Regions from separate parts of the Bradyrhizobium sp. S3.12.5 genome, predicted to be linked through region 2. Evidence: predicted binding sites of a transcription regulator. Region 2 holds the regulator's gene; each other region holds the start of a gene.
The links. Region 2 encodes PhoB, which activates phosphate uptake and scavenging genes when phosphate is short. Its sites were predicted from a motif close to TGTCATNNANCTGTCAT; they were not measured.
Positions count from the first base shown of each region.

Region 1 (4,364 bases), on a different contig from region 2:
GTCGGCACATTGATCGGCGCCATCTTCGCTTTTGCCCTGAACTTCTTTGCGGCCGAAAACACCTCGCCCCGGCCATGGCTTCGCTTCGTGGTGCGGCGCCTGCTCGAGTTCGCCCGCACCGTCCCGGGCATCGTGTTCGCGCTGATCTTCGTCATCGCCTTCGGCCTCGGGCCGATGGCGGGCGTGCTCGCGATCGCGATCCACTCCACCGGCGCTTTGGGAAAACTGTTCTCGGAAATCGTCGAAAATGCTGACATGAAGCCGGTCGAGGGTATCCGCTCGACAGGTGCGAGCTGGCTCTCCTGCATACGGTTTGCGATCCTACCGCAGGTGACCGCTGGCTATGCCAGCTACGCGCTGCTGCGTTTCGAGGTCAACGTCCGCGAAGCGTCCGTCATGGGCTTTGTCGGCGCCGGCGGTATCGGGCAGGAGCTCGTCGTCGCCATCCGCAAGTTCTATTATTCGGACGTCAGCGCGATCCTGCTGCTCATCATCGTCACGGTCTTCATCATCGACATCTCGACCGGCTGGTTGCGCGGCCACCTCTTCGGCAAGGAGGCGCGGACGTGACAGGGCCGCAGGAGGTCGACACCGCGCAGATCCGCGCGCGCTACCCTGATGTGTTCGAGCGTCCGGCCGCGGCACGGCTTGCGACGCCGGCCATGATCGTCGCGGCGCTCGCCATTTTTATCTATGGCCTGGTCGATCTCGATTTCTCGCCGTCACGGCTCTTCAGCGGCCTCAGCCAGCTCGGCTGGATCAGCATGATGATGATCCCGCCCGATCCCGGCTCGTCGCTGCCGATCTATCTGAAGGCGATGGGCGAGACGTTGTCGATCGCGCTACTCGGCACCACACTGGCCGCGCTGCTCGCGCTTCCGGTCAGCTTATTTGCTGCACGCAATGTCGTGCCGTCGATCATCCTGCGCTTTCCCGTGCGCCGCTTCCTCGATTCGATCCGAGGCGTCGACACGCTGATCTGGGCGCTGGTATGGATCAACGTGGTCGGGCTCGGCCCGTTCGCCGGCGTGCTGGCGATCGCGGTGTCGGATTTCGGTGCGTTCGGCAAACTGTTCTCAGAGGCGATCGAAGGGGCTGATCAGAAGCAGGTCGAGGGCATCCGCGCCTCCGGCGGCAGCGCGCTGCACGAGATCCGTTTCGGCCTGTTGCCGCAGGTACTGCCTGTGATCGCGGGCCAGGTGCTTTATTTCATCGAGTCCAACACCCGCTCGGCCACCATCATCGGCATCGTCGGCGCCGGCGGCATCGGCCTCCAGCTCGCCGAGCAGATCCGTGTGCTGGAATGGCAGAAGGTGTCGTTCCTGATCCTGATGATTCTGGTCGCAGTCGCCGCGATCGATTTCGTTTCCAGCAAGCTGCGGTTTGCGATCATTGGGCGAAGGGCTGTGGCCTGATCAAACGTGCCGTAGGGTGGGCAAAGCGAAGCGTGCCCACCACTTCTGTCGAAATCTTGGACAGATGGTGGGCACGGCGCAAGTGCGCCTTTGCCTACCCTACGAGTTCGGATCTCAGGCGAGGGAGAAGAGTTACGGCTCGACCAAGAACTCCACCCGCTCCGCCGCGAACCGCGAATGCTTGGTCACCAGCGGCTTGCCCTCGAGGTCGAGGTCGGTGGCATCGACCACCAGGATCGGCCGCCCCAGCGGCAGATCGAGCCGCGCGGCGTCGGTGGCGTCGACGATGCCGGCGGTGATCCGGGTCGCGCCGCGGCGATAATCGCGGATCCCGTAGTGCTCGAGCATCTTCGTCATCGAGCGCGTCGCGGCAAACACCGTGCCCGCGCCCGGAAAGTGTTCCGCAGACAGCCAGGTGGTGGAGACGCAGATCGGCGCGCGATCGGCGAGGCGGATGGCCTCGATTCGGACCAGCGGTGCGCCGGTCTTCAATCCCAGCTCCCGCGCCAGCTCGCGGGTTGCGACATCTTCCGACGTCTCGATCATCCGGCCATGCGGCTCGCGGCCGCCGGCGCCGACGATCTCGGAGAAGCGCGTGCGCGAGCGCAGCGGATAAGCGAGCTTCTGCGCTTCGACATAGGTTCCGCTGCCGCGCTCGGCGCGCACGATGCCGCGCTCTGCAAGCGCTGCCAGCGCGCGCCGCACGGTGTGGCGATTGACGCGGTAGGTTTCGGCGATCTCCATCTCGCCCGGCAATCTGTCGCCGGCCGCAAAACGGCCTTCGGCGATGCCGCGCTCGATGCCGTCGGCAACGAGGCGCCATAGCGCGACGCCCGAAGAGGCGGTGTCCTGCATGCTCATGTCGGCGGCCAGCCTAGCCCGAAAATCACACGTTTGTCACGAAACAGTCATGGCGCTCTCGTATCAAGTTGTCTAGTATCATAGACAACTTGGATTCGGCAAGTTCTGTAGAAGAGATCGGTGGACTCGGTGACCCAGCACAACACCCAGCAAGCCCAGCGCCAGGCCGCCATGGCCGTGCTGGCGCACGCGGAGGCGGGCGAGATCGCCGCCCGTCTCCGCACGATCCCCTTGCCTGGCCATCAGGATTTGCGCGCGCCCGAAAACGGCCTGGTGATGTTGCGCGGCCGGGTCGGCGGCGACGGCGCGCCGTTCAACCTCGGCGAGGCGACGGTGTCGCGCGCCGCGGTGCGGCTTGCGGGCGGTGAGGTCGGCTTCGGCTACACGCTCGGGCGGGACGGTGAGAAGGCGCGGCTGATCGCTCTGTGCGATGCGCTGGTGCAGTCCCGGGATTTTGCTGCAGCCGTCGAGCGCGACGTTATCGCGCCGTTGCGCGAGCAGCTTATGGTCAGGCGCAAGCAGGCGGCGGAAGAGACCGCTGCGACGAAGGTTGATTTCTACACCATGGTGCGCGGTGAGGGGTGAGGCCATGACCACGATTGCGGAACTGCCGCCCGGTTTCGTCGACAAGGTGTTGTCGGCGCAATCGACCTTTCGTTCGGTCATGGATGCGATGGCGCGGCCGGGTTCGGTCCAGCGCATCGTGCCGATGGCGGGAGCGCCTGATACGATGATGCGCGGCACCGCCGCGATTGCGCTGACGCTGTTTGACCACGACACGCCGCTCTGGCTTGATGCGCGGATGTCGGAAAGCTCCGACGTCCTGAAATGGCTCAAGTTCCACACCGGCGCGCCGGTGGTGCCGGACTCCTCGATCGCGGCCTTTGCGCTGATCGGTGACGGCGGTGCGCTGCCCTCGCTCGAGCGTTTTGCGCTCGGCACCAACGAATATCCGGATCGTTCGACCACGGTGATTATTCAGGTCGACAGCCTGGACGCAGGCCGCAGCTTCGAGCTGCGCGGCCCCGGCATCGACGGTGTCGCAACGCTCCAGGCTTCGATCAAGCCGTTCGACCTGTTTGAACGCCTGCGTTTCAACGAGACGCTGTTTCCGCGCGGCATCGACGTGGTTCTGGTCGCCGATGATGCCGTGGTGGCGATCCCGCGCAGCACGCGTGTCATGAGCAAAGGAGGCTGACGCATGTATGTCGCAGTCAAAGGCGGCGAACGCGCCATCGAGAACGCCCATCGCCTGCTCGCCAATGCGCGGCGCGGCGACCAAGGCGTCGCGGAAGTCTCGCTTGACCAGATCTCGGAACAGCTTGGGTTGGCCGTCGACCGCGTCATGAGCGAAGGTTCGCTCTATGACCGCGAGCTCGCAGCGCTGGCGATCAAGCAGGCCCGCGGCGATCTGATCGAGGCGATTTTCCTGGTTCGCGCCTTCCGCGCCACCTTGCCACGCTTCGGTGCGAGCGAGCCGGTCGACACCGGCGCCATGCGGGTGCAGCGGCGGGTATCCTCGACCTTCAAGGACATTCCGGGCGGCCAGATCCTCGGGCCCACCTTCGACTACACCCATCGCCTGCTCGATCCGTCGCTGGCCCAAGGCTTTGTGCCGGAAGCGCCGGCTGTTGGCGAAGCCTCGACCGCGCCGACGCCGCGCGTGACTGACATTCTGGGTCGCGACGGACTGATCGAGACCTCGCCGCAGGCCGAAGATGGCGCCAGCGTCGGCGACCTCACCCGCGAGCCGCTGAACTTTCCCGCGGACCGTGACTTGCGCCTGCAGAATCTCGCACGCGGCGACGAAGGCTTTCTGCTGGCGATGGGCTACTCCACCCAGCGTGGCTACGGCCGCAACCATCCCTTCGCCGGCGAGATCCGCTTCGGCGAGGTCGAGGCGGAGTTCGTTGCCGAAGACGTCGGCTTTGCCGTGCCGCTGGGCTCGATCGAGCTGACCGAGTGCCAGATGGTCAACCAGTTCAAGGGCTCGGCAACGGAAGCGCCGTGCTTCACCCGCGGCTACGGCCTCGCCTTCGGCCAAAGCGAGCGCAAGACCATGTCGATGGCGCTGGTCGACCGCGCGCT
Region 1 covers NZ_JBEPRF010000013.1:238,333-242,696, reverse strand. Annotated here, with positions in the region: gene phnE (phosphonate ABC transporter, permease protein PhnE) at 1-570, shown strand, start outside; gene phnE (phosphonate ABC transporter, permease protein PhnE) at 567-1,415, shown strand; gene phnF (phosphonate metabolism transcriptional regulator PhnF) at 1,548-2,276, opposite strand; gene phnG (phosphonate C-P lyase system protein PhnG) at 2,397-2,861, shown strand; gene phnH (phosphonate C-P lyase system protein PhnH) at 2,866-3,474, shown strand; gene ABIC09_RS21200 (carbon-phosphorus lyase complex subunit) at 3,478-4,364, shown strand, end outside.
Region 1: a site for PhoB is predicted at 2,311-2,327, ahead of phnF (phosphonate metabolism transcriptional regulator PhnF). Genes of this name have one in related genera too.

Region 2 (4,364 bases):
ACCTCGCTGACAATATCGGGATGACGATCGATCACGGAGGCGAGCTTCTGCTTGAGCAGCAGCGACATCTTCTGCACGTGGTCGAAGAAGCCGGGCTTGAGCATGACGTCGAGCACGGCGTTCGCGGCCGAGATCGCCAGCGGATTGCCGCCGAAGGTCGAGCCGTGCGAGCCGGGCCCCATGCCGGTGGCCGCATCCGCGGTCGCCAGCACCGCGCCGATCGGGAAGCCGCCGCCGAGCGCCTTGGCCAGCGACATCACGTCAGGCGTGACGCCGGTGCGGCGGTGGGCGAAGAGATCGCCGGTGCGGCCCATGCCAGTCTGCACCTCGTCGAAGGCGAGCAGCAGGCCCTTCTCGTCGCAGAGCTGGCGCAACGCCCTCAGGAAAGAAGGCGTCGCCGAACGAACGCCGCCCTCGCCCTGGATCGGCTCGATCAGGATGCCGGCGGTCTGCGGACCGATCGTCTTCTTCACGGCCTCGATGTCGCCGTGCGGGATCTGGTCGAAACCGTCCATCGGCGGACCGAAACCTTCGAGATATTTTGCAGAGCCGGTCGCAGCCAGCGTCGCCAGCGTGCGGCCGTGGAAGGCGCCTTCGAAGGTGATGATGCGGTAGCGCTCCGGATGTCCTTTGGAGAAGTGATGATGGCGGACCAGCTTGATCACACCCTCCAGCGCTTCGGCGCCGGAATTGCAGAAGAACACGAAGTCCGCAAAACTCTCGTTGCAGAGACGCGCGGCGAGCTTCTCGCCGTCCGGGCTCTGGAACAGGTTCGACATGTGCCAGAGTTTTGTGGCCTGCTCCTGCAGCGCCTTGACCAGCGCGGGATGGGCATGGCCGAGCGCATTCACCGCCACGCCCGAGGTGAAATCGAGATAGCGATCGCCATTGGTTGCGATCAACCAGACGCCTTCACCGCGCTCAAAACCGATGTCGGTTCTGGCGAAAACGGGGAGCAAGTGCGGCGCTGCGCTGTTAGCCATGATGGTCTCTTTGGATGTTTCGGACGGCCTGAAACTGCGTTGCGCAGCGCATCATTGGTCCGGAAAACGAAACGTGCCGCCTTTTAAGGGCGGCACGCATCACTATCTTATGCTTGGCACCATTGGTGTCAATGCCGCCCGGAAAGCCCCGCGAAACCCAGATTCCGTAGTCTTGCGGTACCGAATTTGCGGGTTTTGGCCACGGAACATGTGGAAGCGAGTCGGCGGACTCTTGCGCGTGAGTCACGCCATATTGTAGCGTCTGGCTTGTCAGATACGACATCTCGTGCAGCGGTTCTGATCCCAAAAGTCCTCATGTACCGGCGTAAACGTTCGGGCGTATCATTGCGCCCGGCGAGCCTTAAGGGATTCTGGCGGCACGGATTTTTCGAGGCTTAGGCATTCGTTGTGCGGCCCCCAGGATGGCAGGCGCGCGGCGAAGGAAAGGGTGCAATGACGGTTTTGACCTGGTCCGACGATCGCGTCGAACAGCTGAAAAAGCTCTGGGAGGCCGGACTTTCGGCCAGCCAGATCGCCGCTGAGCTTGGGAATGTCACCCGTAACGCCGTGATCGGCAAGGTTCACCGGCTCGGCTTGTCGGGCCGCGCCAAGAGCCCGTCTTCGGCAGCTCCGCGGCCGCGCAAGGCGCGTCCAGCGCCGCACATGATGCGGGTGAGCAGGCCCATCGCACGCGGCAATACCGCGCTGGCGCAGGCTTTCGAGGTCGAGGTCGAGGCTGAACCGGTCACCTACGACAACGTGGTACCGATGAGCCAGCGGCTGTCGCTGCTCGAATTGAACGAGGCGACCTGCCACTGGCCGGTCGGCGATCCCTCGAGCCCGGATTTCTTCTTCTGCGGCGGCAAAGCGCTCTCCGGCCTGCCCTATTGCGCCCAGCACTCGCGGGTTGCGTATCAGCCGGCAGCGGATCGCAGGCGGGCCCCGGCGAAGCCGGCGCGGTAAGCTCAGCTCCAAACGACATCGTCCTGGCCTGGTGCGCAATTGCGCGCGGGCCGGAACGATCGGGAGAAGGATCGGCGCGCCTTTGGCGCGCTTTCTTGTCGAGGTCTGCTCAGGCCGTTTCAGGCCTGCTCGGCCTTCGCGAACCGATCGTCCAGCGCGTAGCCCGCGCCGCGGACGGTGCGGATCGGGTCCTGCTCGCGGCCGAGATTGAGCAGCTTGCGCAGGCGGCCGATATGCACATCGACGGTGCGCTCATCGATGTAGATGTCGCGGCCCCAGACACTGTCGAGCAACTGCTCGCGCGAGAACACGCGACCGGGATGCTCCAGGAAGAACTCCAGCAGGCGATACTCGGTCGGGCCGAGATCGATCGGCCGGCCCGAGCGCGCCACGCGGCGCTTTTCGCGGTCGAGCTCGATGTCGCCGAACGCCAGAACGGTTGCGAGCCGCTCCGGACTTGCGCGCCGGAGCAGGCCTTTCACGCGCGCCAGGAGCTCGGGCACCGAGAACGGCTTGACGATGTAGTCGTCAGCGCCGGTCGCCAGGCCCCGCACCCGCTCGCTCTCCTCGCCACGCGCGGTGAGCATGATGATCGGCAGCTGCTTGGTGTCGGATCGCGCACGCAACCGCCGGCACAGCTCGATGCCTGATAGCCCCGGCAGCATCCAGTCAAGCACGATCAGATCGGGGATGTGCTCCTTGAGGCGGGTGTCGGCGTCGTCGCCGCGCATTACCGTCTCGACGTCATAGCCGTCGCCTTCGAGGTTGTAGCGGAGAAGCTCGGTCAGAGCTTCCTCGTCCTCAACCACCATAATGCGTGCGCCCATCGGGTCGTCGCTCCTTGCGTAATCAGGTGCTCGGGACCGTGGTGGCGAAGGTCGTCATGTCGCCCTTCGGCCGCTTGTCGGTGATCGCCTGGCCTTCGATCATGTAGAACACGGTCTCGGCAATGTTGGTGGCATGGTCGCCGATCCGCTCGATGTTCTTGGCGCAGAACATCAGATGGATGCAGAACGAGATGTTGCGCGGATCCTCCATCATGTAGGTGAGGAGCTCACGGAACAGCGAGGTGCAGATGGCGTCGACTTCCTCGTCGCCCTTCCACACCGCCATCGCCGCCGGCAGATCGTGCGCGGCATAGGCGTCCAGCACCGACTTGACCTGCTGCTGCACGAGGTCGGTCATGTGCTCGAGGCCGCGGAACAGCTTGAGCGGATGGAAATCCGTCTCCAGCGCCGCGACGCGCTTGCCCATGTTCTTGGCGAGGTCGCCGATGCGCTCGAGATCGGTCGCGACGCGCATGGCGCCGACGATCTCGCGCAGATCCACCGCCATCGGCTGGCGGCGCGCGATCGTGAGCACGGCGCGCTCCTCGATCTTCTTCTGCAGCGTGTCGAGCTCGGCGTCGATGGCGACGACGCGCTGGCCGAGCGCGACGTCGCGGCGGATCAGCGCATCGACGGAATCGACGATCATGCGCTCGGCGATGCCGCCCATCTCGGCGACCAGGCGCGTGAGCTCCTGGAGGTCGGTGTCGAAGGCCTTTGCGGTATGTTCAGAACCCATGTGCCGTCTCCTCAGCCGAACCGGCCGGTGATGTAATCCTGCGTGCGCCGGTCGGTCGGCGATGTGAATATCTTGCTGGTGTCGTCGAACTCTATCAGCTCGCCGAGATACATGAAGGCGGTCTTGTCGGAGACGCGGGCGGCCTGCTGCATGTTGTGGGTCACGATCGCGATCGTGTAGTTCTCGGACAGCTCCTGGATCAGCTCCTCGACCTTGGCGGTCGAGATCGGGTCGAGCGCCGAGCAGGGCTCGTCGAACAGGATCACCTCGGGCCGCACCGCAACGGTGCGGGCGATGCAGAGGCGCTGCTGCTGGCCGCCGGAGAGCGACAGGCCGGAGGCGTTGAGCTTGTCCTTGACCTCGTTCCACAGCGCGCCGCCGCGCAGCGCTTTCTCGACGCGGTCGTCCATCTCGGATTTCGAGATCTTCTCATAGAGACGGATGCCGAAGGCGATGTTCTCGTAGATCGTCATCGGGAACGGCGTCGGCTTCTGGAACACCATGCCGACGCGGGCGCGCAGCAGATTGAGGTCGAGCTTGGGGTCGAGGATGTTGGTCTGGTCGAGCATCAGCTGACCGGTGACGCGCTGGCCCGGATAGAGGTCGTACATCCGGTTGAAGATGCGCAGCAGGGTCGACTTGCCGCAGCCCGACGGGCCGATGAAGGCGGTGACCCGGTTGGTGCCGAGCGCCAGGTTGATGTTCTTCAGCGCGTGGTGCTCGCCATAATAGAAGTTGAGGTTGCGCACCGTCACCTTGGCCGGCGCTTCGGGCAGCATCGGCGCCTGGGGCAGGCCGCCGGCCGCGCTCATCGATACGGAAAGATCGGTCATTTTGCGGTCCTCTCGGCGC
Region 2 covers NZ_JBEPRF010000022.1:114,798-119,161, reverse strand. Annotated here, with positions in the region: gene ABIC09_RS28585 (aspartate aminotransferase family protein) at 1-983, opposite strand, end outside; gene ABIC09_RS28580 (GcrA family cell cycle regulator) at 1,437-1,946, shown strand; gene phoB (phosphate regulon transcriptional regulator PhoB) at 2,066-2,773, opposite strand; gene phoU (phosphate signaling complex protein PhoU) at 2,796-3,512, opposite strand; gene pstB (phosphate ABC transporter ATP-binding protein PstB) at 3,524-4,345, opposite strand; gene pstA (phosphate ABC transporter permease PstA) at 4,342-4,364, opposite strand, start outside.

Region 3 (4,364 bases), on a different contig from region 2:
TGTCCTTCCGGCGCCAGCAGCGCGGCCCGGTCGGTCGCCTCGATGCTCGCCGCCGATTTCGGGCCGAACAGCTCGCGCGCATTCTTGCCGACGACCTGGTCGCGCGAAAAGCCCCAGAACCGCTCATAGGCGCGGTTGGCGAAGATGTAGCGGCCGTCCTCGATGTTCTTCGCGGCCACGCAGGCCGGCACGTTGTCCAGCACCGTTTCCAGGAATTGCTTGGTCGAGGCCAGCTGCCGCGACAGCTTGCGCTGCTCGCTGACGTCGAGATGGGTCCCCACCGAGCCGCCGTTCGGCAGAATGAAATATTTGACCAGGATGGCGCGGCCGTCCGGCAGTTCGCTGATCAGGCCGTTGGAGCTTGACGCCTTCTCGTAGAAGTCGTCGTCGGAGACGGCGAGGACGCCGCGCTGGCGCCGCAGCTCGAGGATGTCGTAGCCGGTCATGCCGGTCCACAGGTCCGAGCGCGTCAAGCCGTAGATCTCGAGATAGCGGTCGTTGCAGAAGATGATGCGCCGCTGCGCATCCGTCATCACCACGCCCTGGTTGAGATTGTTCATGGCGGAGGAGACGAAGGCGTTGCGCCGCAACTGCGAACGCTTGCTCCGGCGCAGCGCGGAATGGATCCACAGCGCGATGGCGGCCAGGAACGCGCAGACGACAATGCCGCCGATCAGGACTTCCCAGATCAGATTGGGGTCGAGATTGCCAAGATAGCTCGGCGGAATAAGGCTGTCCGCGTGGGCACGCGAAGGCGCGACCGCGCTGGCCAGGCACACGACGGCCTGCACAGCAATCGGAAGCATGCTGCCTTCGTGCCAGTTCTTCTTAGCCATCAGCCACCCGCGATTTCAACTGCGGATTGTCTGGCTTCGTGAGTTTGGATCGGGTAAACGCCTGTACGCCCAACAGAAAAATGTGATGCGAAATACGGCAATTGCCCTGACATGATAAATGCTTCCTTAACGGACAACGACCGCGCGGCGCGTTTCCCAGGCAAACCGGCCCCCTCTGCAACTTCAACGGGACGTCTGCACGACCATGGATAGGGTCGACTGCGTCGTCATCGGAGCCGGCGTGGTCGGGCTCGCGGTGGCCCGGAAGCTGGCCCAGGCCGGGCGCGAGGTGATCGTGCTCGAGGAAGCCGAGGCCATCGGCACCATCACCTCCTCGCGCAACAGCGAGGTGATTCATGCCGGGATCTACTACCGCGCCGGAAGCTGGATGGCGCGCATGTGCGTCAGCGGCAAGCACGCGCTCTACCGCTATTGCGGCGAGCGCGGCATCCCGCACAAGAATTGCGGCAAGCTGATCGTCGCGACCAATGCCAGGGAAACCGAGAAGCTGCAATCGATCAAGGCGCACGCCGAGGCCAACGGCGTACTCGACATGCAGTTGCTCTCGGGCGAAGCCGCGCGCGCGCTGGAGCCGGCGCTGGTCTGCGACGCCGTGCTGCTCTCGCCGTCGACCGGCATCATCGACAGCCATGCCTACATGCTCTCGCTGCGCGGCGAGGCCGAGGCAGCCGGCGCAGCCTTTGCGTTTCACACGCCGCTGATCCGCGCCAAGGCAGAAACCGGAATGATCGAGATCGAAGCCGGCGGCGAAGCGCCGATGACGCTGCAATGCGGCCTGCTCGTCAACGCTGCCGGGCTGTCGGCGACGACCGTGGCGCGGCACATCGACGGCATGCCGATCGACCGGATTCCACCGGCCTATCTCGCCAAGGGAAACTATTTCAGCTGCAACGCGCGCGCGCCGTTCTCGCGCCTGATCTATCCCGTGCCCGAGCCCGGCGGGCTCGGCGTGCATCTCACGTTGGACATGGCAGGACAGGCGCGCTTCGGCCCCGACGTCGAATGGATCGAGACGATCGACTATGAGGTCGATCCGTCGCGCGCCGAGCGCTTCTATCCCGCGATCCGCAAATACTGGCCAACGCTTCCCGACGGCGCGTTGATGCCGAGCTATTCGGGCATCCGCCCGAAGATCGTGCCGCCGGCCGTGGCAACGCAGGATTTCTTGATGCAGGGTCCGCGCGACCATGGCGTCGCGGGTTTGATCAATCTGTTCGGTATCGAATCGCCGGGACTGACATCGTCGCTCGCGATCGCAGACCACGTCGCGGAGCTCGCAGAAATCTAGATCGTTTTCGAGCGACGTGGATATCGGTTCGCGTCAAGCAAAAGCGTCCAAGCAAAAGCTGACGCCCGCGCAATTGCGCGGCGCACACCTGACAGCAGGGATGAGCGCAAAGGCTCTCATCCCTGGCTGAAAGGATACGATCAAACTCTACACTGTTACGGGGTTTACTAGTGAAGCGTGTCGCCGGTGTGCTTCAGTCGCTCGATCTGGTCCTTGACCAGCAACTTCCGGCGCTTCAACTCAACAATTTGCAGGTCGTCTGTTGAAAGGTGCACGAGAGCTTCGTGCAATTCGTGTTCGAGAGTTTTGTGCTTCCGTTCCAATTCAACCAGATGTGCCTGAATTGTCATTCGAAACCTCCTCGGTAGGGGTAAACCTTGGATTCGATCCGGGCGACGAAGTCTACATCACCGATTCGTTCTGTCGATGGGTATCCGTCGTCGCACCGTCATTTTTGAAAATTCATATGTAACGAAGCGTGAGTAAGGAACCACGCGGTGAAAAATCCATGATATCAATGTGATTGCGCTACACCGCTGCGAATCGTTCACATATCTTGCGAGAGAGCGGTGCGCGAAGGTCGCAGATCGCTTGCGATCACGCCGCGCAAGGACGATAATTTCCACAGGGCATCCACAGCCTTAATCTCAGCCTATCGGTTTTCGGCCACCGCAAACATGACCAATGAAGACGAGCGTGAGCTCGAAGCCGAGCTCACCCGGTTGCAGCAGGAACACCGAGATCTCGATGCGGCGATCGATGCACTGCATCAATCGCCCGCCCCCGACCTGTTGCGGTTACAGCGGTTGAAGAAACGCAAGCTGTTGTTGCGCGACCGTATCGCCTTCATCGAAGACCAGATCACGCCCGACATCATCGCCTGACCCGCGAGCAGTCGCGGGTCGGCGCGCATGAATCCGCTTGACTCAAAAAGAACAAAATAGGAACATTAGTCCCGCCGCCGACGCCCCCCAGGAAACGTCCAGGGAAACGCCCAAGGACAACCCGCAAGGACACCGCAGATGTCAGTCCCTACCCTTCTCGACAACAGCCATTATGAACAGGCCTGCGATCAGGCGATCGCGATGTGCGACGGCAATCTGCGCAGCACCATCAAGGCGCTGATCATGGCCAACGAATACCTCGAAGCCGAGCTGGAAGAATTGAAGGCGGCGATTTCGGCCGGCTGCATTCCCGAGACCTCGCGCAGCAAGATGCGGAGCAAAAGTAGCGCCGCTTGAGCTCAACACTGGAGCAACGCTATGTCGGACGTGACCTACTACGTTGCAATGCCCTTCCTGATCGATGCCGACGGATCGCCTGTCGCGGGCGCCGCCGAGGAATGCCAGAGCTCGACAGCCGCACTGCGGCGCGCCGAGGCACTGGCGCATGGTGCCGGCCATATCGGCGCGGTCGCATTCAGCCGCAGCGGCGATCCCATGACGGGCGAATTCGGTGACGCCACGCTGCTGCGCAAATTCGGCAACGTGCCGGAAGATCTCGCAACGCTCTAAGTCAGCTGCTGACAAGCCTGATTCCGCGGCTCGTGCCGCCGGTGCGCCTTGCGCACATACATGGCAGCGTCGGCTTCCTCCAGCGCGCGGACCGCATCGGACTGCGCACCGAGCAGCGCGACACCGGCGGAGGCGCCGGCGCTCACCTGCTGGCCGCGAAAGACGAACGACAAATCGTCGATCGCCTGCTCGAAGATAACAGCCTTCGCCTTGGCATCGGTCTCGCTGAGATTCCACAACAGCAGGGCAAACTCGTCACCGCCGAGACGGCCGACCACGTCGGAGGCGCGGATCTGCCGTGTCAGCGTCGCGGCGATCACCTTCAGCACCTCGTCGCCGGCGCCATGACCGAAGGAATCGTTGATCGGCTTCAACCGGTCGACGTCGAGCACGATCAGCGCGCCGCTGGCGCGGTAGCGTTTCATGTAGGCGATGGCGCGCTGGAGCTCGCGCTCGAAGCCGCGCCGGTTGGGTATGTCCAGCAGGAAATCGGTGTCGGCTGCCGCCTCCAGCTCGGCGACGCGCCGCAGCGCCTGGGTGAGCTTGGTCCGCAGGCCGCGGATGGTCGCCTTGCTGTCCTTGCTCGTTTCTTTGGCGGCGCGAACTGCGGGCGCGCGGCGCGGCGGCGCAGCCGCCGCCCGCTTGGGTGCAGTTTTCGTTCGGCGCCCGCTGGCTTTTCGGCCTTTTTTGGCCTTCGCAGCGGTC
Region 3 covers NZ_JBEPRF010000009.1:112,674-117,037, forward strand. Annotated here, with positions in the region: gene ABIC09_RS14925 (sensor domain-containing protein) at 1-836, opposite strand, end outside; gene ABIC09_RS14930 (NAD(P)/FAD-dependent oxidoreductase) at 1,042-2,145, shown strand; gene ABIC09_RS14935 (YdcH family protein) at 2,313-2,495, opposite strand; gene ABIC09_RS14940 (YdcH family protein) at 2,823-3,029, shown strand; gene ABIC09_RS14945 (hypothetical protein) at 3,168-3,386, shown strand; gene ABIC09_RS14950 (hypothetical protein) at 3,408-3,659, shown strand; partial or broken gene ABIC09_RS14955 (GGDEF domain-containing protein) at 3,661-4,364, opposite strand, start outside.
Region 3: a site for PhoB is predicted at 2,581-2,597, ahead of ABIC09_RS14935 (YdcH family protein). Genes of this name have one in related genera too.